DNA from 3 places in the Leclercia sp. AS011 genome. Region 3 is predicted to be linked to each of the others. Evidence: predicted binding sites of a transcription regulator. Region 3 holds the regulator's gene; each other region holds the start of a gene.
What was found. Region 3 encodes PurR, which represses purine synthesis genes. Its sites were predicted from a motif close to CANGCAAACGTTTGCNTG; they were not measured.
Positions count from the first base shown of each region.

Region 1: a site for PurR is predicted at 3,427-3,444, ahead of WFO70_RS09080 (amino acid aminotransferase). Genes of this name have one in related genera too.
Region 2: a site for PurR is predicted at 9,104-9,121, ahead of cvpA (colicin V production protein). Genes of this name have one in related genera too.

Region 1 is NZ_JBBCMA010000001.1:1,892,285-1,903,012, reverse strand. Features, by position in the region: gene ldtD (L,D-transpeptidase) at 1-669, shown strand, start outside; gene WFO70_RS09090 (YcbK family protein) at 847-1,395, shown strand; gene WFO70_RS09085 (MBL fold metallo-hydrolase) at 1,415-2,062, shown strand; gene WFO70_RS09080 (amino acid aminotransferase) at 2,173-3,363, opposite strand; gene WFO70_RS09075 (porin) at 3,548-4,705, opposite strand; gene asnS (asparagine--tRNA ligase) at 5,315-6,715, opposite strand; gene pncB (nicotinate phosphoribosyltransferase) at 6,879-8,081, opposite strand; gene pepN (aminopeptidase N) at 8,346-10,728, shown strand, end outside.
Region 2 is NZ_JBBCMA010000001.1:234,706-245,433, reverse strand. Features, by position in the region: gene yfcG (GSH-dependent disulfide bond oxidoreductase) at 1-53, shown strand, start outside; gene folX (dihydroneopterin triphosphate 2'-epimerase) at 105-467, shown strand; gene WFO70_RS01120 (TIGR01777 family oxidoreductase) at 487-1,380, shown strand; gene WFO70_RS01115 (GNAT family N-acetyltransferase) at 1,390-1,899, shown strand; gene hisP (histidine ABC transporter ATP-binding protein HisP) at 1,975-2,748, opposite strand; gene WFO70_RS01105 (ABC transporter permease) at 2,757-3,473, opposite strand; gene WFO70_RS01100 (histidine ABC transporter permease HisQ) at 3,470-4,156, opposite strand; gene hisJ (histidine ABC transporter substrate-binding protein HisJ) at 4,245-5,027, opposite strand; gene argT (lysine/arginine/ornithine ABC transporter substrate-binding protein ArgT) at 5,270-6,052, opposite strand; gene WFO70_RS01085 (UbiX family flavin prenyltransferase) at 6,350-6,919, opposite strand; gene purF (amidophosphoribosyltransferase) at 7,009-8,526, opposite strand; gene cvpA (colicin V production protein) at 8,560-9,048, opposite strand; gene dedD (cell division protein DedD) at 9,233-9,928, opposite strand; gene folC (bifunctional tetrahydrofolate synthase/dihydrofolate synthase) at 9,918-10,728, opposite strand, start outside.
Region 3 is NZ_JBBCMA010000001.1:1,496,315-1,507,042, forward strand. Features, by position in the region: gene sodB (superoxide dismutase [Fe]) at 1-56, shown strand, start outside; gene WFO70_RS06990 (MFS transporter) at 92-1,258, opposite strand; gene cydH (cytochrome bd-I oxidase subunit CydH) at 1,423-1,512, opposite strand; gene purR (HTH-type transcriptional repressor PurR) at 1,808-2,833, shown strand; gene punR (DNA-binding transcriptional activator PunR) at 2,830-3,762, opposite strand; gene punC (purine nucleoside transporter PunC) at 3,878-5,074, shown strand; gene cfa (cyclopropane fatty acyl phospholipid synthase) at 5,355-6,503, shown strand; gene WFO70_RS07020 (riboflavin synthase subunit alpha) at 6,538-7,182, opposite strand; gene mdtK (MdtK family multidrug efflux MATE transporter) at 7,406-8,779, shown strand; tRNA gene WFO70_RS07030 (tRNA-Val) at 8,931-9,007, shown strand; tRNA gene WFO70_RS07035 (tRNA-Val) at 9,019-9,095, shown strand; gene WFO70_RS07040 (4Fe-4S binding protein) at 9,163-10,038, opposite strand; gene WFO70_RS07045 (dimethyl sulfoxide reductase anchor subunit family protein) at 10,038-10,728, opposite strand, start outside.

The sequences.
Region 1 (10,728 bases), 400 kb from region 3:
GAAGTGCTGGCATCGAGAGTCATCGTTGGCCGTCCGGATCGTAAAACGCCGATGATGAGCAGCGCCCTGAACAACGTGGTGGTCAACCCGCCGTGGAATGTGCCACCGACGCTGGCACGCAATGATATTCTGCCGAAACTGCGGGATGACCCGGGCTATCTTGAACGCCACAACTATACCGTCCTGCGGGGCTGGAACAGTAAAGAGGCCATCGATCCGTGGCGGGTAGACTGGGCGACCATTACGCCTTCGAATCTGCCGTTCCGTTTCCAGCAGGCACCGGGAGCGCATAACTCGTTGGGTCGTTATAAATTCAACATGCCCAGCTCGGATGCCATCTATCTGCACGATACGCCTAACCACAACCTGTTCCAGAAGGACGTTCGGGCACTCAGCTCCGGTTGCGTGCGGGTAAATAAAGCGTCAGAACTGGCTAACATGCTGTTACAGGACGCGGGCTGGAACGACACACGTATCTCCGACGCGCTGAAGCAGGGCGACACGCGTTATGTGAATATCCGCCAAAATATTCCGGTTAATCTGTACTATCTGACGGCTTTCGTCGGCAAGGACGGTCGGACGCAGTATCGTACAGATATTTACAATTATGATGAGATCGCCCGGTCCAACACAGAAATTATCCCCCGGGCAGAGCAATTGATCAGGTAAATGAAGAAGTTCGGAAAAATCTGGTAGCCTGAGTGGAAAAAAAAACGGGGCTTGCGGCTGCAAGCCCCGTATTTCCTGGATTCGGCTACCTTGACGGTGACAGGTTTGCCCGGTAAGGTGCCCTTCGTGCGCTGTAGTGCATATAGACGATAACTCTGACCTGTAGACCTGATTACCATGGACAAATTCGACGCTAATCGCCGTAAGTTGCTGGCGTTAGGGGGCATTGCGCTGGGCGCTGCCATCTTACCGACGCCATCATTTGCCACGCTCTCTACCCCTCGTCCACGCATTTTGACGCTAAATAACCTGCATACAGGTGAGTCGATAAAAGCGGAGTTTTTTGATGGCCGGGGCTATATTCAGGATGAATTAGCAAAGCTTAATCATTTTTTCCGCGATTTCCGCGCAAATAAGATTAAAGCCATCGATCCAGGATTGTTCGATCAGCTTTACCGCCTGCAGGGCCTGCTGGGCACCCGTAAACCGGTCCAGCTCATCTCCGGTTACCGCTCCCTTGATACCAATAACGAACTACGCGCCCACAGCCGTGGTGTCGCTAAAAAAAGTTATCACACCAAAGGGCAGGCGATGGATTTCCATATTGAAGGCGTTTCGTTAGCCAATGTTCGCAAAGCTGCGTTATCTATGCGCGCAGGTGGTGTAGGATATTACCCACGTAGCAACTTTGTGCATATTGATACCGGGCCACTGCGGCACTGGTAATAACGAAATCAGGAGCAGTATGAACTACCGTATTATTCCGGTCACCGCGTTCTCCCAGAACTGTTCGATTATCTGGTGTGAACAAACCAAACTGGCGGCGCTGGTCGATCCCGGTGGCGATGCCGAGAAAATCAAACAGGAAGTCGCTGCCGCTGGCGTGACCTTAATGCAGATTTTACTCACCCACGGTCATCTCGATCACGTGGGTGCCGCGGCCGAGCTGGCGCAACACTACGGTGTGCCCATCGTGGGTCCGGAAAAAGAAGATGAGTTCTGGCTGCAGGGCTTGCCGGCACAAAGCCGCATGTTTGGTCTGGATGAGTGTCAGCCATTGACGCCGGATCGCTGGCTGAATGAAGGTGAGACCGTCAGCGTCGGTAATGTAGCGTTACAGGTCTTACACTGCCCGGGCCATACGCCAGGCCATATTGTTTTCTTTGATGACCAGTCGCGTCTGCTGATTTCCGGCGACGTGATCTTCAAAGGCGGAGTAGGGCGCAGCGACTTCCCGCGTGGCGATCATGCGCAGCTGATCCGCTCGATCAAAGAGAAGTTATTGCCGCTGGGCGATGATGTGACCTTTATCGCTGGCCACGGCCCGATGTCGACGCTGGGCCACGAGCGGCTGCATAACCCGTTCCTGCAGGATGAACTGCCGGTCTGGTAACGAACATTAAAAAAGCCTGCTCAAAGCAGGCTTTTTTTTGCCCGGTGGCGCTGACGCTTACCGGGGCTACGTGCAGGCCGGGCAAACGCAGTGCCGCCCGGCTTAACGTTTTACAGCACAGCCACAATCGCTTCGCACAGCGGCGCCATGTTATCTGGCGTCATCCCCGCCACGTTAACACGTCCGGAAGCCACCGCGTACACGCCAAACTCTTCACGCAGACGCAGAACCTGTTCTTTGGTCAGGCCGCTGAAGGAGAACATGCCGTTCTGCTTGATGATGAAGCTAAAGTCGCGATCCGCACCTTTCTCCGCCAGGGTATTCACGAACAGCAGACGCATACGCTGGATGCGCTGGCGCATGTCGTTCAGCTCCTGCTCCCAGATGGCGCGCAGCGCGTCATTGCTGAGGATGGTCGCAACCACAGACGCACCGTGAGCCGGTGGGTTGGAGTAGTTAGCACGAATAACGGATTTCATCTGGCTGAACGCACGATCGACGGTCTGCTCATCGGCAGCGACCAGCGTACAGGCACCTACGCGCTCGTTGTACAGGCCGAAGTTCTTGGAGTAGGAGCTGGCAACAATCAGCTCTTTATGCAGCGCGGCGAACGCGCGCAGGCCTTCGGCGTCTTCTTCCAGACCGCGGGCAAAGCCCTGGTAGGCGAAGTCGAACAGCGGCAGCCAGCCTTTTTCGACGGACAGTTTCGCCAGCTGTTCCCACTGCTCCAGCGTCGGATCGATGCCGGTCGGGTTATGGCAGCAGCCGTGGAACAGCACCACATCACCCGCCTGCGCTTCGCTCAGGCTGGCCAGCAGACCGTCAAAGTCGAGAGCGTGGTTCGCCGCGTCGTAGTAAGCGTATTCCCGCACTTCCAGACCGGCAGAGTTGAAGACGCTCTTATGGTTCGGCCAGCTTGGGTTGCTCACCCAGACGGTTTTTACGCTGGTGTTTTTGGCGAGGAAATCCGCCGCCACGCGCAGGGCACCCGTACCGCCAGGGGTCTGTGCAGTGCGGGCACGTTTATCGCTGATAATCGCGTTGCCTTTGCCGAACAGCAGCTCCTGAGTGCAACGACCAAATTCCGGAATACCGTCGATGCCGAGGTAGTTTTTGGTATTTTCGTTTTCCAGCAGATACTGCTCAGCTTTTTTAACGCTGGTCAGTACCGGGGTCTTGCCGGTCTCATCTTTATAGACACCAATCCCCAGGTTGATTTTTCCAGGGCGGTCATCGGCACGAAACAGATCGGCCAGGCCCAGAATTGGGTCGGCAGGGGCGGCGGTAATGTTCTCAAACATGACGAAGTTCCATTGTGGTTACGGAAGTGAAATCCGCTATCAGGTTAACGATAGTTCTACAAAATGCCAACCGTTTGCTACAAAAAGCGTGCGGCTTTTCAAAAGTCGCCATTTTTGGCTTTCAGGCATAAAAAAACAGGGCCGAAGCCCTGTTTATTAGACATATAACAAAGTGGTGTACTGATTAGAACTGGTAAACGATACCAACAGCAGCCTGGTCGTCGGTCGCCAGACCAGCAGACTCAGAGTAGTTGTTGTCGTCCAGCAGGTTGAATTTGTACGCAGCGTACACGTTCATGTTCTTGTTGAAGTAGTACCAGGTACCCACTTCCACGTATTTCACCAGGTCAGCATCGCCGCCGGAGAAGGTGCCACGTGCTTTCAGGTCTTTACCTTTAGACTGCACGTAACCCACGGATGGACGCAGACCGAAATCGAACTGGTACTGAACCACAGCTTCGATGTTCTGGGTTTTGTTAGCGAAGTTGTTGTCAGCTTCACGAGTCATGTTGGTGGTTTCAGCGTACTGAACCGCAGCATAGACGTTGTTTGCATCGTATTTAGCAGCAGTTGCCCATGCTTCAGCACGGTCACCGCCTGCGCTTGCCCATGCAGCAGAGGTGCCAGCGGCAACCTGCTCGTTGGTACGGTCAGCAGTTTCATAACCGGCAGACAGCGCGAAGCCTTCGCCGAAATCATACTGTACAGAGGAGCTGAAGCCGTCGCCGTTACCTTTAGCGCCGTTACCGCCGCGACCGATGTTGATCAGCTGGCCGTCGTCAGTGTAGGTTGCAGAAACTGCGTTGCTGCGGTCGTTTTTGCCCTGGTACTGGAGAGCGAAGCTCAGGCCATCAACCAGACCAAAGAAGTTGCTGTTACGGTAGGTCAGCAGGCCGGTAGCACGACCGTTCATGAAGTTGTCGGTAGCAACCCAGGAGTCACCGCCCCACTCAACCAGCATATCGGTGTAAGCTGCGACGTCGTAGATTGCGCCGTAGTTACGACCGTAGTCGATAGAACCTGCATCACCGAAGTTCAGACCAGCAAAGGCCAGACGGGTTTTAGTACCCTGAGAACCTTCAGTGTTAGAAGCATCCATATTGTATTCCCAGTGACCGTAACCAGTGATCTGGTCGTTGATCTGGGTTTCGCCTTTGAAGCCGATACGGGCATAGGTGGTGTCTTCGTTGCTGGTGTCACCGTTGGTGGTCCAGATGTGCTCACCTACAGCTTTACCGTAGAAGTCCAGCTTGTTAGCGTTTTTGTTATAGATTTCTGCTGCGTTAGCTGCACCGGCTGCCAGCAGGGCAGGGATAACCACTGCCAGGATATTGCGCTTCATCATTATTTATTACCCTCATTGGTTTTTTTATGACACTCGCCACTGCCGTCAATAAATTCTGTCAATAAATATTTCCGGAACTATTGATGAGAGTTTGGTGTCTTTATGTGTCTGACAGGCATCTTTCCATTCAAATTACCGTTCCGCCACCCTGAAAGTGCTACAAACATCAAGATAGAGTTACAAAAAGAAAATATGTGTAACAAAACATGTATTTTGAGGAACTTTGTGAGGCATCTCAAAGTTCAGAGTTGAATGGCGAAAATTAAAGCTTCACTAATTCTATCTATATGAATTGCTTATCTTAATTTTAGCTAATGACTTTTTTTATGATCCGAAGCATTAGCGCACTATTTTTCTTATTACGGAATATAGACGTCTGGATAGCTGAGTGTTTGCACAAAAAGTGTGCTAATGCTTGAGAAGAGTATTAGGCGCAATAAGACTACAGTTTATTTTATGTGCAAAGATATTTCATGGAAATAAAGCGTAACAGTGAAGAGGATTTTGCGGGGTTGCTCTTTAAGGAGGATGACTTTCAACTGACATAAGTTGACAGTGCAGGATAAAATAATGGCCAGCAGAGGCTGGCCATTGAGTATTACTTAATCAGAATGTGGCGCTGCGCGGAGTACGCGGGAAAGGAATCACATCACGCACGTTCTGAACGCCGGTCACGTAAGCGATCAGACGCTCGAAGCCGAGACCGAAACCGGAGTGCGGAACGGTGCCGTAACGGCGTAAATCGCGATACCACCAGTAGTCCTCTTTGTTGAGGCCCATCTCCGCCATGCGCGCATCCAGCACATCCAGACGCTCTTCACGCTGAGAACCACCGATGATTTCACCGATGCCCGGGGCAAGCACGTCCATCGCGGCGACGGTTTTGCCGTCTTCGTTAAGGCGCATATAGAACGCCTTAATGTCTTTCGGATAGTTTTTAACAACCACCGGAGCTTTGAAGTGTTTCTCAGCCAGGTAGCGCTCGTGCTCGGAGGAGAGGTCAACACCCCAGTACACCGGGTTCTCAAATTTCTGGCCGCAGGTTTCGAGGATCTTCACCGCATCGGTGTAATCAACCTGGGCGAAATCAGCAGAGACGAAACGCTCCAGACGGGCGATCGCATCGCTGTCGACGCGCTCGGCGAAGAATTTCATGTCGTCCGCACGCTCGGTGAGCACCGCGTTAAAGACGTACTTCAGCATCGCTTCCGCCAGGCCAGCCACGTCATCGAGGTCGGCAAAGGCCACTTCCGGCTCCAGCATCCAGAATTCCGCCAGGTGACGGCTGGTGTTGGAGTTCTCGGCCCGGAAGGTTGGGCCAAAGGTGTAGATTTTGGACAGTGCGCAGGCGTAGGTTTCGCCGTTCAGCTGGCCAGATACGGTCAGGAAGGACTCTTTGCCAAAGAAATCTTTGTCATAGTCCACTTTGCCTTCCGGGGTGCGCGGCAGGTTTTCCATGTCCAGCGTGGAGACGCGGAACATCTCGCCAGCGCCTTCAGTGTCGGAGGCGGTGATCAGCGGAGTGGAAACCCAGAAGTAACCCTGCTCGTTAAAGAAACGGTGCAGCGCCTGCGCCAGAGTGTGACGAACGCGGGCCACGGCACCAATCATGTTGGTACGCGGGCGCAGGTGAGCCACTTCACGCAGATACTCGATGCTGTGGCGTTTTGCCGCCATCGGGTAAGTATCCGGATCTTCAACCCAGCCGGTCACTTCAATCGAGGTGGCCTGCAGTTCATAGCTCTGACCCTGACCCTGAGAGGCCACGATCTTGCCGGTCACTACCACGGAACAGCCGGTGGTCAGACGCAGCACTTCCTGATTGTAATTGGGCAGAGAATTATTAATAACGGCCTGTACAGGATCAAAGCAGGAACCGTCATAAACGGCGAGGAATGAAAAGCCAGCTTTTGAATCTCGGCGGGTACGCACCCATCCACGCACGGTGACTTCGCTGTCAACGGTAACGCGGCCCTGGAGTACGTCGGCTACAGGCACAACGCTCATAATAGTCTCTCTATGTAGTCCAAAAATAAAATCTGTATCCCCTTCAATGGGGGGATATCTATGTTACCTGGCATCCGCCATCAGACAAGCAGAATTCGCAATGATAAGGGAAGAAATAAGAAATAAATCAGGCGAGGGAGCCTGGCAGGCTCCCTGAAAAGAATCAGCTGGCTTTTTTAACCTGCGGCAGGTCAAACGCTTTGCGCAGCGCCCGCACAAAGGCTTTGTCATGGCAAATGGTTTTGCCCGGGCTGTCGGAGAGTTTCGCCACCGGCTTGCCGTTACATTCCACCAGTTTAATGACGATATTCAGCGGTTTTACCTGAGGAATATCGCAGGTCAAACGGGTGCCGATGCCAAAGCCCAGATTAATGCGTGAGGAGAAGTGCCGGTACAGAGCTACCGCTTTTGGCAGGTCGAGATTATCGGAGAAGACCAGCACTTTGCTCATCGGGTCGATGCCCAGTTTCTGATAGTGGGCGATGGCTTTCTCACCCCACTCCTGCGGATCGCCGGAGTCGTGGCGCAGCCCCTGATAGGCGGTGGCGAACTCCGGGCCGAAATCGCGCAGGAAGGCATCCATCGTGATGCAGTCGGTTAAGGCGATACCGAGCTGGTCCGGGTATTCGTCAAGCCAGGCCGCCAGCGCCGCACGTTGGCTGGTCGCCAGTTCCGGGCTGATCTGCTGATGCGCCTGGAACCACTCGTGCGCCTGGGTACCCATCGGGGTCAGGTTCAGACGGCGGGCCAGATCGTAATTGCTGGTGCCGACAAACCACGGCTCCTGCTGCAGACGCTCGACGATGGCCTGCTGCACCTCGCGGGAGAAACGGCGGCGGGTGCCGAAATCCATCAGGCGGAAACGCGACATATCCAGCGAGTCGGTCAGTTGGGCAAAATCAACCAGCTTGTGTTCCAGCTCAGCCAACGCCTGCTCAACGCCAGCCTCCGGGGAACGGTAGCGGTGTACCAGCTCGCTGATCACTGCCAGCAGCGGCACTTCCCACATGATCACTTCCCGCCACGGGCCTTCAAGGCGAATATGCAGCTTGCCGTTATCATTGCTGATCTGCACCTGGGTCGGGTCGTAGCGGAAATTTTGCAGCCACTGCAGGTAGTCTTCTTTAAAGAAGGGCAGGCCGGAAAGCCACTGGAATTCTTCGTCCCGCAGACGGAGATGCTGCATAGCGTCGACTTGCTCACGAATGGCATCAGCATAGATCCCAAGCAAATCATCACCCCGGCAGCGGAACTCAGCCGCCACCTGTACGTCGTGGTAGCGGTGAAAAACGGCTTGCTGCATGTGCAGTTTATACGCGTCGGTATCCAGCAGCGTATGCAGAACAGGTGAAGCGAATCGAGTCATAGGCGCGCAATAGCATCCTCTCACGGGAGCGTTTAGTACAATAAACAACTATTGAAACCGCTGGAGTATACCCTGTTTAGCGATTTATTGAACCCCGATCACACCATAAGCCTAAACCCGGGTCGAGTGCATTTCGTGCCGCATGTTATATAAATGTAGCAAATAGAGTGTTTGTGACTGAAAAGATGAACATTCTGCATAGCGCGTTTTCCACAACAGGAATAGACTGACTCGTTATTCGACAAACGATGCAAAAGGTTTTCTATGACACAACAGCCTCAAGCCAAATACCGCCACGACTACCGTGCGCCGGATTACCTGATTAGCGATATCGATCTGACTTTTGACCTGGATGCCACAAAAACCGTTGTCACGGCGGTAAGCCAGGTGACACGCCATAACGCCACGGCGGTGCCGCTGCGTCTTGATGGCGAAGATCTGACCTTAGTGTCGGTGCACGTCAACGACACCGCATGGACTGACTATAAAGAAGAAAACAACCAGCTGGTGCTCGACAACCTGCCGGAGCGTTTTACCTTACGCATCGTCAATGAAATCAGCCCGGCATCCAATACCGCGCTGGAGGGGTTATACCAGTCGGGTGTCGCCCTCTGTACCCAGTGTGAAGCTGAAGGTTTCCGTCACATTACCTGGTATCTCGACCGTCCGGATGTGCTGGCCCGCTTCACCACCAAAATCATTGCTGATAAAGCCACCTATCCCTTCCTGCTCTCCAACGGCAACCGCGTCGGCGAGGGGGATCTGGAAAACGGTCGTCACTGGGTGCAGTGGCAGGATCCGTTCCCGAAACCTTGCTACCTGTTTGCGCTGGTGGCGGGCGATTTTGACGTCCTGCGCGACACCTTCACTACCCGTTACGGCCGTGAAGTGGCGCTGGAGCTGTTTGTCGATCGCGGCAACCTCGATCGTGCCCCGTGGGCGATGACCTCGCTGATTAACTCCATGAAGTGGGACGAAGAGCGTTTCGGCCTCGAGTATGACCTCGACATCTATATGATTGTCGCCGTCGACTTCTTTAATATGGGCGCGATGGAGAACAAAGGTCTTAACGTCTTTAACTCCAAATACGTGCTGGCGCGTACCGATACCGCCACCGATAAAGACTACCTCGATATCGAGCGCGTCATCGGTCACGAATATTTCCATAACTGGACCGGCAACCGCGTTACCTGCCGCGACTGGTTCCAGCTGAGCCTGAAAGAGGGCTTAACCGTCTTCCGCGATCAGGAGTTCAGCTCCGATCTGGGCTCACGCGCGGTTAACCGCATTAACAACGTGCGCACCATGCGCGGCCTGCAGTTTGCCGAAGATGCCAGCCCAATGGCGCACCCGATCCGTCCGGACAAAGTGATTGAGATGAACAACTTCTACACCCTGACGGTGTACGAGAAGGGTTCCGAAATCATCCGCATGATCCACACCCTGCTGGGGGAAGTGAATTTCCAGAAAGGGATGCAGCTCTATTTCGAGCGTCATGACGGCAGCGCCGCCACCTGCGACGATTTCGTGCAGGCGATGGAAGATGCCTCTAACGTCGATCTGTCCCACTTCCGCCGCTGGTACAGCCAGGCCGGTACGCCGATTGTGACCGTCAAAGACGACTACAACCCGGAAACCGAGCAGTACATCCTGACCATCAGCCAGCGCACGCCGCCGACGGCCGAGCAGGAAGAGAAGCACCCGCTGCATATTCCGTTCGCCATTGAGCTGTACGATAACGAAGGCAAGGTGATCCCGCTGCAGAAAGGCGGTCACCCGGTGCATAACGTGCTGAACGTGACCCAGGCCGAGCAGACCTTTGTCTTTGATAACGTCTACTTCCAGCCGGTGCCTGCGCTGCTGTGTGAATTCTCCGCGCCGGTTAAGCTGGAGTACAAGTGGAGCGATCAGCAGCTGACCTTCCTGATGCGCCACGCGCGTAACGACTTCTCGCGCTGGGATGCTGCCCAGAGCCTGCTGGCAACCTACATCAAGCTGAACGTTAACCGTCATCAGCAGGGCCAGCCGCTCTCTCTGCCGGTCCATGTTGCGGATGCCTTACGCGCCATTCTGCTGGATGAGAAGATCGACCCGGCGCTGGCGGCTGAAATTCTGACTCTGCCGTCCGCGACGGAGATCGCCGAGCTGTTCGACATTATCGACCCGATTGCCATCGTGGCAGTGCGTGAAGCCCTGACCCGTACCCTGGCAACCGAGCTGGCGGATGAGTTCCTCGCCATCTACAACCACAACAAGCTGGATGCGTACCGCGTTGAGCATGCCGATATCGGCAAGCGTGCGCTGCGTAACACCTGCCTGCGCTACCTGGCGTTTGGCGAGACGGCGCTCGCCAACGAGCTGGTCAGCCAGCAGTATCACACGGCTGACAACATGACTGACGCCCTGGCCGCGCTGGCCGCAAGCGTCGCCGCGGAGCTGCCATGCCGTGATGCGCTGATGCAGGAGTATGACGACAAATGGCATCAGGATGGTCTGGTGATGGACAAGTGGTTCATTCTGCAGGCCACCAGCCCGGCCGCTGACGTGGTGAATAAGGTGCGCAGCCTGCTCAACCACCGCTCATTCACCCTGAGCAACCCGAACCGCGTCCGTTCCCTGATTGGTGCCTTCGCCAGCAGCAACCCGG
Region 2 (10,728 bases), 1.3 Mb from region 3:
TTCGCACCCGTCCGGCAACCGAGCGCGCCATGCAAAAAGCACAGCAGATATAAACGCTTTCCTCATGTATTATGGTGGCGATAATGACACGGAGGAAGCCTGCAATGTCCCAGCAAGACGCGATTATTCGTATTAAAAATTTACGCCTGCGCACCTACATCGGTATCAAAGAGGAGGAGCGCGCTAACCGTCAGGATATCGTGGTTAATGTGGTGATCCACTACCCGGCCGACAAGGCCCGGGACAGTGAGGATATCAATGACGCCCTGAACTACCGCACCGTCACCAAAAGCATCATTCAACATGTCGAGAGTAACCGCTTCTCTTTGCTGGAAAAATTAACTCAGGATGTGCTGGATATCGCACGCGAACATCACTGGGTCACCTATGCTGAAGTAGAGATCGATAAACTTCACGCGCTGCGCTATGCCGACTCCGTCTCAATGACGTTAAGCTGGCAACGCTAAGCGCAACCCTGGAGGTTGTATGAAGATCCTGATAACCGGCGGTACCGGCCTGATTGGCCGGCATCTGATCCCCCGCTTACAGACGCTGGGCCATGAGCTGACGGTGGTGACGCGCAGTCCCGAAAAAGCGCGCCAGACACTCGGCTCCGGCATCGATATCTGGAAAGGGCTCACCGAGCATCAGGATCTCAACGGCTTTGACGCCGTCATCAATCTGGCGGGGGAACCCATCGCCGACAAACGCTGGACTGACGATCAGAAGCAGCGGCTGTGCAACAGCCGCTGGACTATCACCCAGCGGCTGGTGGATATGTTCAAGGCCAGCGACACGCCGCCGTCGGTGTTTATCTCCGGTTCGGCATCGGGCTATTACGGCGATTTAGGCGAAGTGGTGGTTACCGAAGAGGAGCCGCCGCACAACGAATTTACCCATAAGCTGTGCGCCCGCTGGGAGCAGATCGCCTGCGGCGCGCAGAACGAACAAACCCGCGTTTGCCTGCTGCGTACCGGCGTGGTGCTGGCGCCCAAAGGCGGGATTCTGGCGAAGATGCTGCCGGTGTTTAAGCTGGGGCTCGGCGGGCCAATCGGCAATGGCCGTCAGTATCTGGCGTGGATCCATATCGACGATATGGTGAATGGCATTCTCTGGCTGCTGGATAACGATCTGCGCGGCCCGTTCAATATGGTCTCGCCCTATCCGGTGCGCAACGAACAGTTCGCTCATGCCCTGGGGCATGCGGTGCACCGCCCGGCCGTGATTCGTGCCCCGGCGACCGCAGTCCGCCTGCTGATGGGGGAATCCTCCGTGCTGGTGCTGGGCGGGCAGCGCGCGCTGCCAAAACGTCTGGAGGCCGCCGGGTTTGCCTTCCGGTGGTACGATTTAGAAGAGGCCCTGGGAGATGTGGTGGGTTAAGGCGTAACAATGACAAAGATTACCACTCCCAGACTGACGCTCTCCCCCTTTGAGCCCTCCGACTGGCCCTTTTTCCTGCGGCTTCGTGAATCACCCGAGATCATGCGCTATATGGCCGCTATCGTCCCGGAGAAAGAGACCCGTCGCCTGTTTGCTGCCCGTCTGACGGCTCCACACACTTTTGTCATTCGCACCCACGATGATGCCACCCCGCTGGGGGATATTGGGCTGCAAATCAGCGCAACGTATCCTGAAGAGGCCGACATTGGCTACACGGTGATCCCCGCCGCCCAGGGCCGCGGAATTGCCAGCGAGGCGCTGTGTGCCGTCTGTGAATATGCTTTTATTCGGGTCGGCGTGAAGGCGGTTAACGCGTACGTGCTGGCGGATAACGGCGGTTCGGTACGGGTGTTAGAGAAAGCGGGCTTTGTGCGCACCCAGGTGCTGGAACAGGCGTATGAGATTAACGGCGTGCGGTATGACGACTGGGTGTACCGGCTTGAGCAGGGTGCGGCCTGACTGCCGGGCGGCACTGCGTTTTCCCGGCCGACAAAACCCGTAGGCCCGGTAAGCGCAGCGCCACCGGGCAATAAACTACTTCAACGATCCTTTCAGGAACTGCTGCAGGCGCGGGCTCTTCGGATTCGCCAGCACCTCATCCGGGTGCCCCTGCTCTTCGATTACGCCCTGATGCAGGAAAATCACGTGGTTGGAGACGTTACGGGCGAAGCCCATCTCGTGGGTCACCACCACCATCGTTTTACCCTCTTCGGCCAGCTGCTGCATGATACGCAGCACCTCGCCCACCAGCTCGGGATCGAGCGCAGAGGTGGGTTCGTCAAACAGCAGTACTTCGGGTTCCATCGCCAGCGCACGGGCGATGGAGACACGCTGCTGCTGACCGCCGGAGAGATGCACCGGATATTTAATCTGCTGGCGCTCGTCAATACCCACTTTCGCCAGGTATTTCTCGGCACGGGCACGGGCTTCCTGCTTGCTTAAGCCCAGCACCTGCACCGGCGCTTCCATCACGTTCTCCAGCACCGTCATGTGGCTCCAGAGGTTGAAGTGCTGGAACACCATCGTCAGACGGGTACGCAACATCCGCAGCTGGTGCTTATCTGCCACCTTCAGCTGGCCGTCTTTGTCCTGCACCAGATTGATATTTTCACCGCTGACCACAATCGAGCCGGCACTCGGCTTTTCGAGGAAGTTGATGCAGCGCAGGAAGGTACTTTTACCCGACCCTGAGGAGCCGATAATACTGATCACATCGCCCGCATTTGCCTGCAGCGACACCCCTTTCAGCACTTCATGTTCGCCGTAGCGTTTGTGCAGATCGATAACGTTTAATTTGTTCTCAGCCATCTTAATTCTCAGTGCGTCGAAGAAGGTTTTATGTGCTGCAACCAGCGTTTTTCCGCTTTGCGGAACAGGCTAATCAGGACGTAAGAAATAATTAAATACAGCACCGCCGCGATGCCGAAGGCGGTAAACGGCTGATAGGTTGCCGAGTTAATGTCGCGGGCAATCTTCAGCAGATCCGGCACGGTGGCGGTAAAGGCCAGCGCGGTGGAGTGCAGCATTAAAATCACTTCGTTGCTGTAGGCGGGGAGCGCAATGCGCAGCGCCGACGGCAGAATAATGCAGCGATAGAGCTTCACGGAGGAGAAGCCATAGGCCCGCGCCGCCTCAATCTCGCCATAGGGAACGGAACGGATCGCCCCGGCGAAGATTTCGGTGGTGTAGGCGCAGGTGTTCAGCGTCAGCGCCAGCACCGTACAGTTCAGCCCGCTGCGGAAGAACGCGTTCAGCATCTCGGTGCCTTTCACGATCTCCAGGGTGTACATCCCCGAGTAGAACACCAGCAGCTGCACATAGAGCGGTGTACCGCGGAAAATATAGGTAAACAGCCAGATGGGAAAGCGAATGTATTTGTTGTTCGACACGCGGCCGATGGCGAGAAATATCGCCAGAATGCCGCCCATCACCACGGATGAAATCAGCAGCCAGAGGGTGATCGCCACACCGGTAAAGCGGTATCCGTCGGTCCACAGCAGTGATTTCCAGTACTCCTGAATAATCTCGATCACAGGTCAGCCCTCTTCACACCCACGGAGTAGCGACGCTCGAGCAGCAGCAGCACACCATTGGAGACGGTGGTAAACACCAGATAAATCACCCCGCAGACGATGGCGAAGTAGAACGGTTCCCAGGTGCTTTTACCCGCCAGCTGCGTGGCTTTCACCACATCTTCCAGCCCCAGTAACGAGACCAGCGCCGTCGCTTTGAGGATAACCTGCCAGTTGTTGCCGATACCCGGCAGCGCAAAGCGCATCATGGCCGGAAACATAATTCGGCGGAAGGTTTGAGAGGAGGTAAAACCGAATGCCGTGGCTGCTTCGATATGCCCTTTCGGCACCGCGAGATAGGCTCCGCGGAAGGTTTCAGTAAAGTAGGCTCCGTAGATAAAGCCCAGGGTGATGATACCGGCCACCATAGGATCGATATCAATTTGCGCCATACCGATGGCGTCCGTAATGCCGTTGAGGGCGATTTGCAGCCCGTAGAAAATCAACAGCATCAGAACCAGATCGGGCACGCCTCGGATCAGAGTGGTATAGCCTTCAAACAGCAGAACCATGGCCCGATTGGTCGACAGCTTCGCGCCCGCGCCCGCCAGGCCTATTAACACCGCCAGCACCACCGAACTGAGAGCCAGTTCAAGGGTGACGAGTGCGCCTTGTAAAATTACGCCAGAAAATCCGTACAGCATACCGCCTGCCCTGTCGTGTCGTGAGTGGTGTCGCCGTGTCTTTTCCCCTCCCACTGCGGGAGGGGCCGCACGTTATTCAGTGGGGCGTTTAGCCACCGTAGACATCAAAGTCGAAGTATTTCTTCGCCAGTTTTTCGTAAGTCCCGTCCGCGCGCATCTCGGCAAAGGCTTTGTTCAGCGCTTCACGCAGTTCGTTGTCCTCTTTACGCAGCCCCATGCCGGTGCCCACGCCGAAGAGTTTCTCGTCCTTAATGGACGGACCGCCGAACTTGTAATCTTTACCTACCGGCTGCTTCAGGAAGCCTTCGCTGGCAGCGACTTCGTCCTGGAAGGCGGCATCAATACGGCCTGCGGTAAGGTCAGCGTAGATATTCTCCTGACCCTGATAAGAGACGATCTCGATCCCTTTCGGTGCCCAGTGCTCATTGCCGTAAGTTTCCTGGGTAGTGCCCTGCAGCACGCCCACGCGCTTCCCTTTCAGGGATTCCAGGGTTGGCTGAATATCAGAGGATTTTGCGACCACCAGACGGGAATCCGCTGCATAAAGTTTGTCGGTGAAGGCAATCTCCTGCTGGCGTTTTTCGGTGATGGAGAGAGAAGACATAATGGCGTCGATTTTTTTCGCTTTCAGCGAAGGGATCAGCGCATCCAGTGGGTTTTCAACGAAGGTACACTCTGTTTTGATACGTTTGCACAGCTCTTTCGCCAAATCGATATCAAATCCTACCAGTTCACCCTGTGCATTCTTCGATTCGAAGGGGGCATAAGTCGGGTCAGTACCAATACGTACTTTTTGCGGAATTGCTGCGAATGCCGCAGTAGCGCTGGAAAATGCCAGAGCCAGAGAAAGTGACAACACCAGTTTTTTCATATCTATCCTCAACAGACTGTCTTCTTACGGGATTTTAACGCCGACGGGGGTGCCATTAATGTGCCATTAATCGCCGCGGCAAGGCAAAAGATTATGCCCCGCTCGCGCGAAAAAGTGCATTGCAAGTGCTTAACTATTCACTTTATAACCAACAGGGCGCACGATTTGCACCGTTATGGTTCGCAAACACCGCTGGCGCACCATAACGGTGAGCCATTATGGTGCGCACCCGTCAGTAACGGTTAGTCGCCGTACACATTGAAGTCGAAGTATTTCTTCGCCAGTTTGTCGTAGGTGCCGTCTTTACGCAGTTCGTTAAAGGCTTTATCGAACGCCGCTTTCAGCTCGGTGTCATCCTTACGCAGGCCAATACCTGTGCCGTCACCAAAGTACTTTTTGTCTTTTACAGACGGGCCGGCAAAGGCAAACTCTTTCCCTGCCGGTTGCTTCAGGAAGCCTTCGCTTGCGGCGACTTCATCCTGGAAAGCAGCATCCAGACGCCCTGCTGCCAGATCGGAATAGATCAGATCCTGGTTCTGGTAAGCCACTACATCCACGCCCTTCTCACGCCAGTTGGCATTGGCAAAGCCTTCCTGGGTGGAGCCCTGCAGGACGCCCACATGTTTGCCTTTCAGCGAATCAATGGTCGGCTGCACAGGGGAGCCTTTCGCCGCAATCAGGCGTGAGTCCGCGGCATACAGTTTTTCAGAGAAGGCGATCTCCTGCTGGCGTTTCTCGGTGATAGAGAGCGAAGAGATAATCGCGTCGATCTTCTTGGCTTTCAGGGACGGGATCAGCGCATCGAAGTCGCTTCCCACCCAGGTGCATTTCACGGACATGCGTTTGCACATCTCATTCCCCAGGTCGATATCAAACCCGACGAATTCACCCTTCGCATCTTTCGATGAGAACGGCGCATAGGTCGCGTCGGTACCGATACGTACGGTCTGTGGGAGCGCCGCATAGCTGCTTGCCGCTGCGCTTAATCCCACCAGCAAAGACAGAGCCAGAACCGTCTTCTTCATACATTACCCTCAAGTGTCGTGATTTTATTTTGTAATAGATGATGTTGTGTGTTGCTGCAGGCGATCCCTTGCAGGTCTTATGCCAGATTGCAATTAGCGCAAAATTTCGGCGTTAAATATGTTAACGAAAGGTTGCAGGATTGCCTTAATGGTGAAAGATAGCAGGTCTGCCAAACGAACCGCAGTGGGAAAAAAGGAAAAGAGGAATTAAATGTTGAGGATATGATCGCGGTTGCAGAATTGCCCTGAAACAGGGCATGTTGCGCTGACCTGCCCCAGGGTAGGACACCTTTCCCGTCAGACGCCCTGCCAGCGGGTGAAGAGATCGTCCGGCAGCTCAATGTCGAACTGGTCGAGAACCCGGTTCACAGTCTGATTAATAACGTCATCCAGACTCTGCGGACGGTGGTAAAACGCCGGCACCGGCGGCATGATCACCGCCCCCAGTTCGGCGGCCTGGGTCATCAGACGCAGGTGGCCCAGATGGAGCGGGGTTTCGCGCACGCAGAGCACCAGCGGGCGGCGCTCTTTCAGCACCACGTCGGCGGCACGGGTCACCAGGGTATCGGTATAGCTGTTGACGATGCCGGAGAGAGTTTTGATGGAACAGGGCAGGATAACCATCCCCGCGGTCTTGAACGACCCGGAGGAGATGCTGGCGGCGATATCGCGGGCATCGTGCACCACGTTGGCCAGGGCCTGAACGTCGCGCAGGGAGTAATCGGTTTCGAGAGAGAGGGTCTGACGCGCAGCCTGGCTCATCACCAGATGGGTTTCAACGTCAGCGACGTCGCGTAATACCTGCAGCAAACGGACACCGTAAATCGCGCCGCTGGCCCCTGAGATCCCTACTATCAATCGTTTCATGATTATCGCCCTTACCGTAACAGGGCAGACTGTGCAGGATTTTGGCGGGAGTTGCAAGCGAGGGCGGACGCCCTCGCCTGCGATCGGGATTAACCTTCGTTATGCATCTCTAAGCTTTCGAGATCGTTCGCCATCTGCACGGCTTTCGCATCGTCGTTACGCAGAGAGTCGAGGTAGTCCAGATACTTCTGGTCCACATCTTTGGTGACGTAAATACCGTTGAACACCGAGCACTCAAACTGCTGGATATCCGGGTTCTCAGCGCGCACCGCGTCGATCAGATCGTTCAGATCCTGGAAAATCAGGCCATCGGCACCGATGATCTGGCGGATCTCGTCCACTTCACGACCGTGGGCGATCAGCTCGTTGGCGGTCGGCATATCGATACCGTAGACGTTCGGGAAGCGAATCTCCGGTGCCGCAGAGGCCAGATAAACCTTCTTCGCACCTGCTTCACGGGCCATCTCGATAATCTGCTCAGAGGTGGTGCCACGCACGATGGAGTCATCCACCAGCAGCACGTTCTTATCGCGGAACTCAGCGCGGTTGGCGTTCAGCTTGCGGCGCACCGATTTACGGCGCAGCTGCTGGCCTGGCATAATAAAGGTACGGCCAACGTAGCGGTTTTTCACAAAGCCCTGGCGATACGGTTTACCCAGGATGCGTGCCATCTCCAGTGCGATATCGCAGGAGGTTTCCGGGATTGGGATGACCACATCGATATCCAGATCTTCCCACTCGCGGGCAATCTTCTCGCCGAGCTTGGTGCCCATGTTCACACGGGCGCTGTAGACGGAGATCTTGTCGATGAAGGAGTCCGGACGGGCAAAGTAGACGTACTCGAACAGGCACGGATTGCTGACCGGGTTTTCGGCACACTGACGGGTAAACAGCTGGCCTTTTTCAGTGATGTAGACCGCTTCGCCCGGCGCAACGTCGCGCAGGAACTCAAAACCCAGGGTATCCAGAGCCACGCTTTCGGAGGCCACCATATACTCGGTACGGCCATCGCCGATATCACGCTTGCCCAGTACCAGAGGACGAATACCGTTCGGATCGCGGAACGCGACCATACCGTGGCCGATAATCATCGCTACGCAGGCATAGGCTCCACGAATGAGACGGTTAGTGGCTGCCACGGCAGCAAAAATGTTGTCGGCTTCCAGCGGATAGTGACGGAAGTTATCCAGTTCGCTGGCAAAGATGTTAAGCAGAATTTCAGAATCTGAAGTGGTGTTAATGTGGCGGCGCTTCTCTTCAAACAGCTTTTTACGCAACTCGTGGGCGTTGGTCAGGTTGCCGTTGTGGGCAAGCGTGATGCCATACGGGGAGTTAACGTAGAAAGGCTGCGCTTCAGAGGCGCTGGAACTGCCTGCGGTAGGGTAACGAACGTGACCAATACCCATGTTACCCTGCAGACGCTGCATATGGCGGGCTTCAAACACATCGTTGACCAGGCCGTTGGCCTTACGTAAACGGAAGCAGTTGTGTGCATCAATGGTGATGATACCCGCAGCATCCTGCCCACGGTGCTGAAGCACCGATAATGCGTCATAAATAGACTGGTTTACCGGCATGAAACCGGCGATACCGACAATACCGCACATTCGTCATTTCCTCGTTAAGCCACATCTCAGGGTTTATGCCCTGGGCAAAAAACTCGACGAGCTTTGCAGATAGTCAAAGAACCATCTGATGATGAAGCTGAACTGCGGGATCAGCTGCGATTTCTGCCAGTCTTCACTTTTTGAGAACCCGGTAAAGGTATCAAGGAAGAACAGTATCGCGGCGACAATCAACACCCCTCGCAAGGCACCGAAACAGATCCCGAGCACCCTGTCCGTTCCTGACAAACCGGTTTTCTCAACCAGCTGGCCAATCACGAAGTTAACAATGGCGCCTACAATCAGCGTCGCGATAAACAGCACCGCGATGGCGATTCCGTTTCGGACCAGTTCATCTTCAAAGCCCGTGAACCAGACAGACAGGTAAGTGTAGTAATGACTGGCAACAAAGAAGGCGCAGCCCCAGGTTACCAGCGATAACGCTTCACGAACAAAGCCACGGATCAGGCTAACCAGACAGGAAAAACCTATCACCGCAATGATGGCGTAATCAATCCAGACCATATACGTCCCACGATTAAACGCCCTGTCATCCAGTTCGGGGCGAATTCTAACAGAAAAAGAAAACGTTTGCGTAGGGATTTCCTTCCCGCGCGTAAATAAAAAAAGCGCTGAAAAAATGTTCAGCGCCCCAGGCGGGTTACCTTCTCAGGCAATCTGCTACGCCTGTTTTTTAGTCAGAGAAAATTCAATTCACGCTGTAGTTCATCACCACGCCGCTCAGGCCGGAGAGTTGATTCAGCTCCCCAAGCGATCCCTTCAGCTTATCTCTCGATGCATCCGGGCCGACGAGAATACGGGTGATTTTACCCTGTACCGGCGTTGAAGGTGAAGTGTAAACGCGATACCCCGCGCCCCGCAGTTTAGCCACGACTTCGTTGACCTTGTCGGCGTTTTTCAACGCCCCGAGCTGCACCACATAGGCTTTACCGGTCGGAGCCGGTTTCTCTTCTGCCGCCGGTTTGGCCGGTGGCGTTTCCGTAGCCGCCGCCAGCTGCTGGCTGGTGTTATCGCGCTGCGGTTTCGGCTTATCTACCGGCTTCGGCTTCTGCACCGGTTTTGGCGCATACTGCTCGACCGGTGCCGGATCCAGTTCGTTATTGTTACTGGCCGCCAGACGCGACGGATCTAAGGATGGTGCTGCGGCATCGCCCGCCCGCACCTCTTCCGCCGCCCCTTCAGGCGGTTGAGCGGGTAGCGCCTGCGTTGCCGCCGGCAGCATGTCCGGCTCATCCCGGTCGCCAGGCTTCGGCACCAGCGGGATCGCCGCAAACTCATCCTGATAATGCTTTTTCTGTCCATCAAGCAGCCCGGGGAGAATAATCACCCCCAGCGCCACCAGCACAATGGTGCCTGCTAAACGGTTCTGAAACTTACTTGCCACCGGTTCTCCCCGCATCCATTACGTCCATGACATGTGCCACCGTGTGGAAGGATCCACACACCAGCACGGTATCTTCTGGTCTGGCATCCGCCATCGCCGCGCGCCATGCCAGCTCCACGCTGGCAAACGTCTGGCCCTGGCCGAGGTGTTCCATCAGCTGTTCAGCCGTTGCCCCGCGCGGGCCTTCCAGAGGTGCACAATACCAGCTATCGACCACAGTCTCCATGCAGGCCAGCGTGCCGCCAATATCTTTATCATGAAGCATACCGATAACCGCCAGCACGCGCCCGGTTTTTGGCAATGATTTGAGACGTCCGGCGAGATAGGCAGCGGCATGAGGGTTATGCGCCACATCCAGAATCAGACGCGGAGAGTCGCTCACAATCTGGAAACGCCCGGCGAGGATCGCCTGCTGAATGCCGTCGCGGATGGCCTGCTCGTTCACCGCCAGACCGCTGGCGCGCAGTGCGGCCAATGCCGTGGCGGCGTTCGGCTGCGGTACCTGCGGCAGCGGCAGGTTATCCAGCGCCCCGCTGGCATCTTCAAAGCGCCAGCCGCGCTCCGTCACGCTGTAGCGCCAGTCGACGTCGCGACGCTGCAACAGCGCCCCTTTCTCCCGGGCCACATCGGCAATGGTGTGCGGCATATCGGGCTCTCCGACAATCGCTGGTTTACCCGCGCGGAAAATACCGGCTTTCTCCCGGCCAATGCTTTCGCGATCGGGCCCCAGCCAGTCGATATGATCCAGCGCGATGCTGGTCACTACCGCCACGTCCGAATCGACAATATTGGTGGCATCC
Region 3 (10,728 bases):
AGCACTTCTGGGCGCTGGTAAACTGGGAATTTGTGGCGAAGAACTTCGCCGCATAATGAAAACGCCGAAGGAATTTCCTTCGGCGTTATTTTTATTCGGTGGCGCAAACCGGCGCAGGCTGTTTTCGCCCGGAGGCAAAGACCAGAATAAGCCCCAGCGCCGCGATAATGGCGCCCATCACCGGTACAAAGCTGTAACCCATCCCGCTGGAAATCACTGCCCCACCGGCCGCCGCCCCCAGCGCATTCCCCAGGTTAAAGGCACCGATATTCACCGACGACGATAACCCCGGCGCATCGCTGGCCACGCGCATCACGCGCATCTGCAACGGCGGAACTACCGCGAAGGTCGCCATGCCCCACACCACCATCGCCACGGCCGCCCCCACTTCATTACGCGCCAGCCACGGAATAGCCAGCATAATGACGATCAGCAGCAGTAAAAAGCCTTTCAGGGTGCCGCTCACGGATTTGTCCGCCAGCTTGCCGCCCAGATAGTTGCCGATGGAAAAACCGACGCCAATCAGCACCAGCATGGCGGTGATAAAGGCCGGTGTCGCCTGGTTGATATCATGTAACACCGGGGCAATGTAGGTATAGAGGGTGAACATCGCGCCAGCGCCGAGAACCGTGGTCAACAGGGCAGAGAGCACCTGCGGACGCAGCAGCACCGCCAGCTCTTTGCGTACCTCCGGCTTTTCACCCGCCCCACCAGCCGGCAGGGAGAAGAACAGCGCAATCATCGACACCACGCCCAACAGTGCGGTGGCCAGGAAGGACATTCGCCAGCCAATTACTTCGCCCATCCAGGTTGCAGCCGGCACGCCGCCGATATTGGCGATGGTCAGGCCCATAAACATGGTGGCGACGGCGCTGGCCTGCTTGTGCTTCGGCACCACGCTGGCCGCCACTACCGACCCGAGGCCAAAGAAGGCGCCGTGGTTCAGGCTGGTCAGGATACGCGACAGCATCAGGGTGGTGTAATCCGGCGACAGCGCCGAGAGGACATTACCGACGGTAAAGATCGCCATCAGGAAGATCAGCGCATTGCGGCGTCCGCGATGGGACAGCAGCAGGGTCATCAGCGGCGCACCCACCATCACGCCGATGGCGTAGGCGCTGATCAGCATCCCTGCAGCGGGAATAGAGACATCCACGCCCCGGGCGATAACCGGCAACAGGCCCATCGGGGAAAATTCGGTCGTGCCGATACCAAAGGCACCAATGGCCAGGGCCAGCAGCGGAAAATTGATTCTCATACTTCAACTCCAGACACCGTGTCGTGAGGCGACACAGAACAATGAAGGCGAAAGCATGACATCAATCGCAAAAAATGAGAAGTTAACAATTTAGCAAAAGATTTTTGCAGGGTGCGTAACAATCAGCGGAAGGAACGAGGGAGAGCTGACCTCTCCCGCATCAATCAGTGCAGTGCCGCAGTCAGACCGCTGGCAACAATCAGGCTCAGAACAATAATAGTGGTAATCAACGAAAACTTAAGATCGGTACTCATCAATTTTTCTCCTTTTAATCACCCTACGAAGAGTGAGCTTGCTCATTTTTACACAGTTCAGGGTAAAAATCTTGCTGGATTTAGATTGATATCGGTTTTTGCTCTTCCCCTTTTGCCCAAGATAAGACAAAATTCCACGCTAAATTTATTAGCGTACCGGCCATTGACCCCCTCCTGACGTCCTGTGTCGTTTTCCCGGCGTACCGCAATTCAAATTGCGCAATTAGGGCGAGTGAAGGCAAACGTTTACCTTTTGGTTTTTCAGGAGCTTAGATATGGTCTGGAGTGACATCTGATGGCAACAATTAAAGACGTGGCGAAACGCGCAAACGTTTCCACTACAACCGTATCACATGTTATTAACAAAACCCGCTTTGTGGCGGAAGAGACCCGCAACAACGTCTGGGCGGCCATAAAAGAGCTGCACTACTCTCCCAGCGCCGTGGCCCGCAGTCTGAAGGTTAATCACACCAAATCTATCGGCCTGCTGGCGACCAGCAGCGAAGCGCCCTATTTTGCGGAAATTATTGAAGCGGTAGAGAAGAACTGCTTCCAGAAGGGCTACACCCTGATCCTCGGCAACGCCTGGAACAGCCTCGAAAAACAGCGGGCCTATCTGTCGATGATGGCGCAAAAGCGCGTCGACGGTCTGCTGGTGATGTGTTCCGAATACCCGGAACCCCTGCTGACGATGCTGGAAGAGTATCGCAATATTCCAATGGTGGTGATGGACTGGGGCGAAGCCAAAGCGGACTTTACCGACTCGGTGATCGATAACGCCTTTGAAGGCGGCTATATGGCCGGTCGCTATCTGATCGAACGCGGCCACCGTGAAATCGGCGTGATCCCGGGAGCGCTGGAGCGCAACACCGGCGCCGGACGCCTTGCAGGCTTTATGAAGGCGATGGAAGAAGCATTAATCACGGTGCCGGAAAACTGGATCGTGCAGGGCGACTTTGAGCCGGAGTCCGGCTACCGCGCGATGCAGCAGATCCTCTCCCAGAGCCCGCGCCCGACCGCCATCTTCTGCGGCGGGGATATTATGGCGATGGGTGCACTCTGTGCCGCCGACGAGATGGGCCTGCGCGTTCCGCAGGACGTGTCGCTGATCGGGTATGATAACGTGCGCAACGCCCGCTTCTTTACCCCGGCGCTGACCACCATCCACCAGCCGAAAGATTCGCTGGGGGAGACCGCCTTCAACATGCTGCTGGACCGTATCGTCAATAAGCGCGAGGAGTCTCAGTCCATTGAGGTCCATCCACGCCTGATTGAACGCCGCTCCGTTGCGGATGGTCCGTTCCGCGACTACCGCCGTTAATCCTCTCCGGGAGTCAGCCCCTCTGGCTCCCGCAGCCACTCCCTGTTCATCGTTTCACTGTCGCCAAGATAATCCAGCAGCCAGGCCAGAGCCGGTGACATATCGTTTTGTTGCCAGGTCAGGCAGCACGCCGCATCCGGGAAAGGGTTTTCCAGCGACAGCGCCACCCATTTGCCGCTGTCGATCCACGGACGGGCAAAGTGCACCGGCACCATTCCCACGCACAGTCCGGCCGAGAGGCAGGTGGCTGAGGATTCCCAGTCCGGGGTCACGATCCGCCGCTGGTTGTCCAGCAGCCAGGTGATGCGTTTGGGCAGCGAGCGGGAGGTATCTTCGCGCACCAGCGAGGGCCAGTTGCGCAGGGTATCATCGCTAAGCGGCCCTTCCATGGCGGCCAGCGGGTGATGGTTGGCGACCACGCAGCTCCAGCTCAGCGTCCCCATATCGCGAAACGCATAGCGTCCCCCGACCGGGATCGCCTGGGTGGCACCGATCGCCATCTCCACCCTGCCGTCCGCCAGCGCGTCCCAGACGCCGTTAAAGACCTCCTGGGACACCCGCAGTTCGACGTCGGAAAAGTGGCGGTAAAAATCGACAATCATCTGCCGGGTGCGCTCGGGGCGGACGATATTATCCACCGCGATGGAGATATGGCTGCGCCAGCCGTTGGCGATCTGCTGGCACTGCTCGCGGGTGATCTGCATTTTTTTGATAACAGACCGTCCCTCTTTAAGGAACCACGCCCCGGCGGGGGTCAACTCCACGTCGCGATGACGCCGCTCAAACAGCGGCACCGCCAGCCACTCCTCCAGCTGACGCACGGTGTAGCTGATGGCGGAGGGAACGCGATGCAGCTCCTGGGCTGCCCCGCTGAAGCTGCCGTTACGCGCCACGGCATCCACCACTTCAAGAGAATATTCTGACCACATTTTCTGCCTGCAAATTTTTTGAATGCAACCGCCAAATATTAGCGTTTCACAAGCGGGTTTGCACTCCCTACACTCACCGGCTACCCCTACCTGCGCCCAAACGGAGAATAGAACAATGACACCCGGGAAAGGATTTTTAGTCTGGCTCGGCGGCTTAAGCGTGCTGGGCTTCCTCGCCACCGATATGTACCTGCCTGCTTTTTCGATCATGCAGGAGGATCTGCAAACCCCGGCGGCGGCCATCAGCGCCAGCCTGAGCCTGTTCCTGGCGGGTTTTGCCTTTGCCCAGCTGCTGTGGGGCCCGATGTCCGACCGCTTTGGCCGTAAGCCGGTGCTGCTGGCCGGTTTAGCCATTTTTGCTCTTGGCTGCCTCGGCATGCTGTGGGTTCGCGATGCCACCTGGCTGCTGGTGCTGCGCTTTATTCAGGCGGTGGGGGTTTGCGCCGCGGCGGTAACCTGGCAGGCGCTGGTGACCGATTACTATCCGGCCTCACGCACGAACCGTATTTTTGCCACCATCATGCCGCTGGTCGGGCTCTCTCCGGCGTTGGCCCCGCTGCTGGGCAGCTGGATCCTCGCCCACTTCAGCTGGCAGGCGATTTTTGCGGTACTGTTTGCGATTACTCTGGTGCTGATGATCCCGGCCTTTAGCCTCAAACCGGCGGCGGCTAAAAAAGGCCAGTCTGAACAACGCGTGACTTTTGTATCGCTGCTGCGTTCGCGCACCTACCGCGGCAACGTGCTGATTTATGCCGCCTGCTCCGCGAGCTTCTTCGCCTGGCTGACCGGTTCGCCGTTTATTCTGAGCGACATGGGCTACAGCCCGGCGGCGATTGGCCTGAGCTACGTGCCGCAGACCATCGCCTTCCTCATCGGTGGCTATGGCTGCCGCGCCGCGCTGCAGAAATGGCAGGGTCACCAGATGCTGCCGTGGCTGCTGGGCCTGTTTGCCGTCAGCGTGATTGCCACCTGGGCGGTCGGGTTTATCACGGGTGTGGGCCTGGCCGCGCTGCTGATCCCCTTCTGCCTGATGGCGGTGGCGAACGGCGCGATCTACCCCATTGTCGTGGCGCAAGCGCTGCGTCCCTTCCCGCAGGCAACCGGCAGCGCCGCCGCCCTGCAGAACACGTTGCAGCTGGGTCTCTGCTTCCTGGCGAGCCTGCTGGTGTCCTGGCTGATTGCCACTCCGCTGCTGACCACCACCAGCGTGATGGTAGCGACCGTGGTGCTGGCGGCGCTGGGCTATCGGATGCAGTACGTCCCCGCGGGCCAGCAGGATGAGCGTCTGCACGCCGAATCATCCCGGGCCTGACGGAATTATTGATTAGCTTGCTAACAATATCCTGTTGAATCACCAGGATATCAGTCCTATACTGACTTGAGCGTTCTGATAAATACTAAAAATATTAAGTGTTAACGGGAGCCGGAGTGCTCCCGTTTTACCATGGATGGCCTTTCGGCAAGGGTCCTCTCCCTTCCTCTGTTCTACGTCGGATATTAGCCTCACGGGTTACACCGTGAAATTTCTCACTCTACATAAAGAGCGTCTACGCTATTTATGGATTCTGATCACATCAGGTGATGGAGAAGCTATGAGTTCATCGTGTATAGAAGAAGTCAGCATCCGGAATGATGACTGGTTCCGGATCGTTAATGAATTGCTGAGCCGCGCGGGTATTACCATCAACGGCCCGGCCTCCTCCGATTTACAAATTAAACACCCCGATTTTTTTAAACGCGTCCTGCAGCAGGGCTCGCTGGGTCTTGGCGAGAGCTATATGGACGGCTGGTGGGAGTGCGAGCGGCTGGATATCTTTTTCAATAACGTCCTGCGGGCGGGGCTGGAAAAGCAGTTGCCCAGCCACCTGAAGGATACGCTACGGATCGCCACCGCCCGCCTGTTCAACCTGCAAAGTAAAAAGCGCGCCTGGATCGTCGGCAAAGAGCATTACGATCTTGGTAACGATCTCTTCAGCCGCATGCTCGACCCCACCATGCAGTACTCCTGCGGTTACTGGAAAGAGGCAACCACCCTCGAACAGGCGCAGCAGGATAAACTCCGTCTGATCTGTGAAAAACTGCAGCTGAAACCCGGCATGCGGGTGCTCGATATCGGCTGCGGCTGGGGCGGGCTGGCGCATTTTATGGCGCATCATTATGGCGTCAGCGTGGTGGGCGTGACCATCTCAGCGGAGCAGCAACGCCTGGCCCAGGCGCGCTGTGCCGATCTGGATGTCACTATTCTGTTGCAGGATTATCGCGATCTGCGCGACCAGTTCGATCGCATCGTCTCTGTGGGGATGTTCGAACACGTCGGGCCGAAGAACTACCGCACCTATTTTGAGGTGGTGGATCGTAACCTGAAACCGGATGGTCTGTTTCTGCTGCACACCATCGGCTCTCAAAAAACCGATCATCGCGTCGACCCCTGGATCGATAAATACATCTTTCCGAATGGCTGTTTACCTTCAGTACGCCAGATCGCCAATGCCAGTGAACCCCATTTTGTCATGGAAGACTGGCATAACTTCGGCGCTGATTACGATACCACCCTGATGGCATGGCATGAACGTTTCCTCGCCGCCTGGCCGGAGATCGCAGACAACTATTCCGAACGATTTAAACGGATGTTCAGCTATTACCTGAATGCCTGTGCCGGGGCGTTTCGCGCCCGGGATATTCATCTGTGGCAGGTGGTGTTTAGCCGCGGCGTGGAGCACGGCCTGCGGGTGGCGCGCTAAACAAAACACCCCGGCAAGCCGGGGTGTTTTTTTATTACGCGTCGTTGAGCGTCTGTTGGATGGCGGCCGCCTCTTTAGCCGCCAGCACCCGCTCCACGGTATCGACCACCGCCTGAGTTTGCGGATCGATTTCAATATTGACCCGATGGCCCAGCTTTTTATTGCCAAGGGTGGTGCGCTGCAACGTCTCCGGGATCAGGTGTACACAGAAACGGGTTGGGGTCACTTCGCCCACCGTCAGGCTGATGCCGTCCACGCCAATAAATCCTTTATAAAGGATGTATTTCATTAACGACGGATCCTGAACTTTAAACCAGATCTGGCGGTTATTTTCCGAGGTCAGGATTTTAGAAATTTCAGCGGTAGTCATAATATGGCCCGACATTAAATGTCCGCCGATTTCATCGCTGAATTTCGCCGCGCGTTCCACGTTCACAATATCCCCTTCAGCCAGATCGCCCAGGTTAGTGATACGCAGCGTTTCCTTCATTAAATCGAAACTGATCAGGTTCCCGTTGATTTCGGTGACCGTCAGGCAGCACCCGTTGTGCGCAACCGATGCCCCGGTCTCCAGCCCATCGAGCATCTCATCCGGCAGGGCGACGACGTGGGTGCGGAAGTTGGGTTTTTCATCAATAGACACCAGTTTCGCGGTGCCCTGCACAATACCAGTAAACATGCTTACGACTCCTGTTTGTTCCTTCGGTGAAGACACCGTTTTATCGCACCACAATAACAGTTGAAAATAGAGGTTGCCAGTACCCCACCTTTTCTGGCGATTTTTTCACTAGATAATTAGCTTATCCCCGCTACAATAGCTGGAATTCCCCGCATCTTCTTTTTGCTGCTTTTTCGCAGCGGCTTTTTCTCTTTCAAATAACAACAATATCAAAGGTGTTCACGTGCAGAAGTACTTGATTGAAGCGCGTCAGTTATTAGCTCTGGCGATCCCGGTAATACTCGCGCAAATTGCCCAAACCTCGATGGGATTCGTCGATACCGTGATGGCGGGCGGCTACAGCGCCACCGACATGGCCGCGGTCGCCATCGGCACCTCTATCTGGCTGCCGGCGATTTTATTTGGTCACGGCCTGCTGCTGGCGTTAACCCCGACCATTGCGCAGCTCAACGGCTCCGGGCGTCGGGAGCGTATTGCCCATCAGATCCGCCAGGGGTTCTGGCTGGCCGGTTTCGTCTCGGTGCTGATCATGATCGTCCTGTGGAACGCGGGCTATATTATTCATGCCATGCGCAATATCGATCCGGCCCTGGCCGATAAGGCCGTGGGTTATTTACGCGCCCTGCTCTGGGGGACGCCAGGATATTTATTCTTCCAGGTGGCACGAAACCAGTGCGAAGGCCTGGCGAAGACCAAACCGGGCATGGTGATGGGGTTTATCGGGCTGTTAGTGAATATTCCGGTGAACTACGTCTTTATTTATGGCCATTTCGGCATGCCGGAACTGGGCGGCGTCGGCTGCGGCGTGGCGACGGCGGCGGTGTACTGGGTGATGTTCTTTAGCATGCTGTCGTACGTTAAGCGCGCGCGTTCCATGCGCGATATTCGCAACGAAGCCGGTTTCAGCAAGCCGGACATGGCGGTGGTAAAACGTCTGGTGCAGCTGGGCCTGCCTATTGCCCTGGCACTGTTCTTTGAAGTGACGCTGTTCGCGGTGGTGGCGCTGCTGGTCTCCCCGCTGGGGATTGTCGACGTGGCCGGTCACCAGATCGCCCTTAACTTCAGCTCGCTGATGTTCGTGCTGCCGCTGTCGCTGGCCGCCTCCGTGACCATTCGCGTCGGCTATCGCCTCGGCCAGGGTTCTACCCTGGATGCGCAAACCGCCGCCCGCACCGGGATTGGCGTTGGGGTATGCATGGCGGTCTGCACCGCGCTGTTCACCGTCACGCTGCGGGAGCAGATCGCCCTGCTCTATAACGACAACCCGGAAGTGGTGATCCTCGCCTCCCAGCTGATGCTGCTGGCGGCGGTGTATCAGATCTCCGACTCCATTCAGGTGATCGGCAGCGGCGTGCTGCGTGGCTACAAAGATACCCGCTCGATCTTCTTTATCACTTTTATCGCCTACTGGGTGCTGGGGCTACCGAGCGGCTATATTCTGGCCCTCACCGACCTGGTGGTGGATCGGATGGGCCCCGCCGGTTTCTGGATGGGCTTTATTATCGGCTTAACCTCCGCCGCGATCATGATGATGCTGCGCATGCGTTTCCTGCAACGCCAGCCATCAAGCGTGATTTTGCAACGCGCTGCACGCTAATTGCGCAGTAGCCGCCCGCGGGCGGCTACTTTCTCCGCATTTTGCGCGGGAATGAAGCAATCGCGTGAATTCGTGAAGAAATTTGCAGTTTTCCTCTTGCCTGATGCCCGCACTGCCGCTAATATTCGTCCCCGTTGTCACACACAACAATGCGTTCATAGCTCAGTTGGTTAGAGCACCACCTTGACATGGTGGGGGTCGTTGGTTCGAGTCCAATTGAACGCACCATTCTCTACAGTGCGTCCGTAGCTCAGTTGGTTAGAGCACCACCTTGACATGGTGGGGGTCGGTGGTTCGAGTCCACTCGGACGCACCATTTCAGCAAGTCCTCAGTTATTCCTTTTTTTACTCTTTCGCAAATCAAAACGACTCACACGCGTTATTTATGCTTCCCGCATACCGTACTGATGCCGCTGACAAATCGCGCAGCGATCCGTTTCCGCGTTAAAGGTATAAAATGCACGCTGGCAGCAGCGGCAGGTTTTTTGATGCCATGGAAAGCGCAGCGTCATGTTTTCTCCTACCCGCTCCTCAATGCGAATGGCGTCCACGGGACAGACCACCGCGCAGCTGTTACAGCCGGTACAGGATGAGGACGAAAACGTCAGCGCCCCCTCGCTCAGGCTCAATGCCTTCTCTCCACAAACTCTGGTGCAGGCCCCGCACACCGTACACTGCGCCCGATCCAGCAACAGCTGATATTCGCTAATTGCAGATAATGCCTGACGACGGGCCCGACGCCCGATGTTCACGGTGGCAGACTGCACGTCCGTTTCGCTGGCCTTAATAAAGTGTCGCCGCCCGGCGTTGATTGCTTTTTGTTGCGGCGGGAGGATCTGCCAGACCGGGGCATTCAGCTCCCGGAGCCGGATATTGAGTGCCGCAACGGCGCGCACCCAGCCGGGAAAGGCCTCCATCTCCATCTCCACCGCCCGGATCCCGTGCTGCTGATGCCACATCAGTAATTCATCCACGCAGGGCTCCAGCGTGGAAAAGGGGGCCACCAGCGTTGATGCCGTATAGTGGCGGGTTTCAGGGCGAATATTTTGCAGCGCATCCGTCGGACAGACGAACAGGCAGCGGCCACAGCGCAGGCAATCCAGCGCGTTAAGGGTCGGGGTGGTGGCAGTGGCGGTAATGGCCTGCACCGGGCACACCGCCACGCAGGCCTCGCAGTCGTGACGGGAAAGCTGATTATGCAGGCAGGACTCCCCCACGCCGGGCGGCGCGGGGGGGTGCGTGAGGCGAAACAGCGCCATCAGTTAATGCAGAAGAACATAAAGCGGAACAGCACTTCAGCCAGCACCAGCAGCAGACTGCCGACCATCAGCCCGAGCTTGCCCTGCCGCCATGCGCTTACCGCAAACAGCAGCGCGCCGAGCACGGATAAGATCCAGCTGAACAGCCGCAAACCGCTGAGCTGGGCAAACATCTCCATGGGCTGGTGCGGGAACGTGACAACGCCGCTCAGGCTGGCGCTCGCCAGATATGCCACATAGCCCGGCTGCGCCAGCAGGCGGATGGTGACAATCGCCACCACCAGCGCCGCCGCGAAACGCATCACTGTCTGCCGCTCCCGGGCGACGGACCGGGCTTTCAGCATCGGCAGCCATGCCAGCGCCACCGCGCCCAGCACCCCAACCGCCCCGTAAAACATCAGCCAGGTGTTGAAATGGCTCCAGGTGATGACCGACGTGTGGGCGTAGATCGCACTCATGCACCAGACATCAATCAGCCCCAGCACTGTGGCAACCGGCAGTAGCAGCGGGATCAGCTGCTTTTTGACCAGCATCACCAGGGTGCACAGCCCCAGCGCCGCCAGATAGAGACTGGCAAAGACAATCTCCCGGCTCAGCCATGAGCTGGCGACGTGGCGCAGGGCATTAAACGCGTTCAGCGGATAGCCAAGGTGCAGGGTGGAAACCATCAGCCCCAGCCCCCCGGCTACG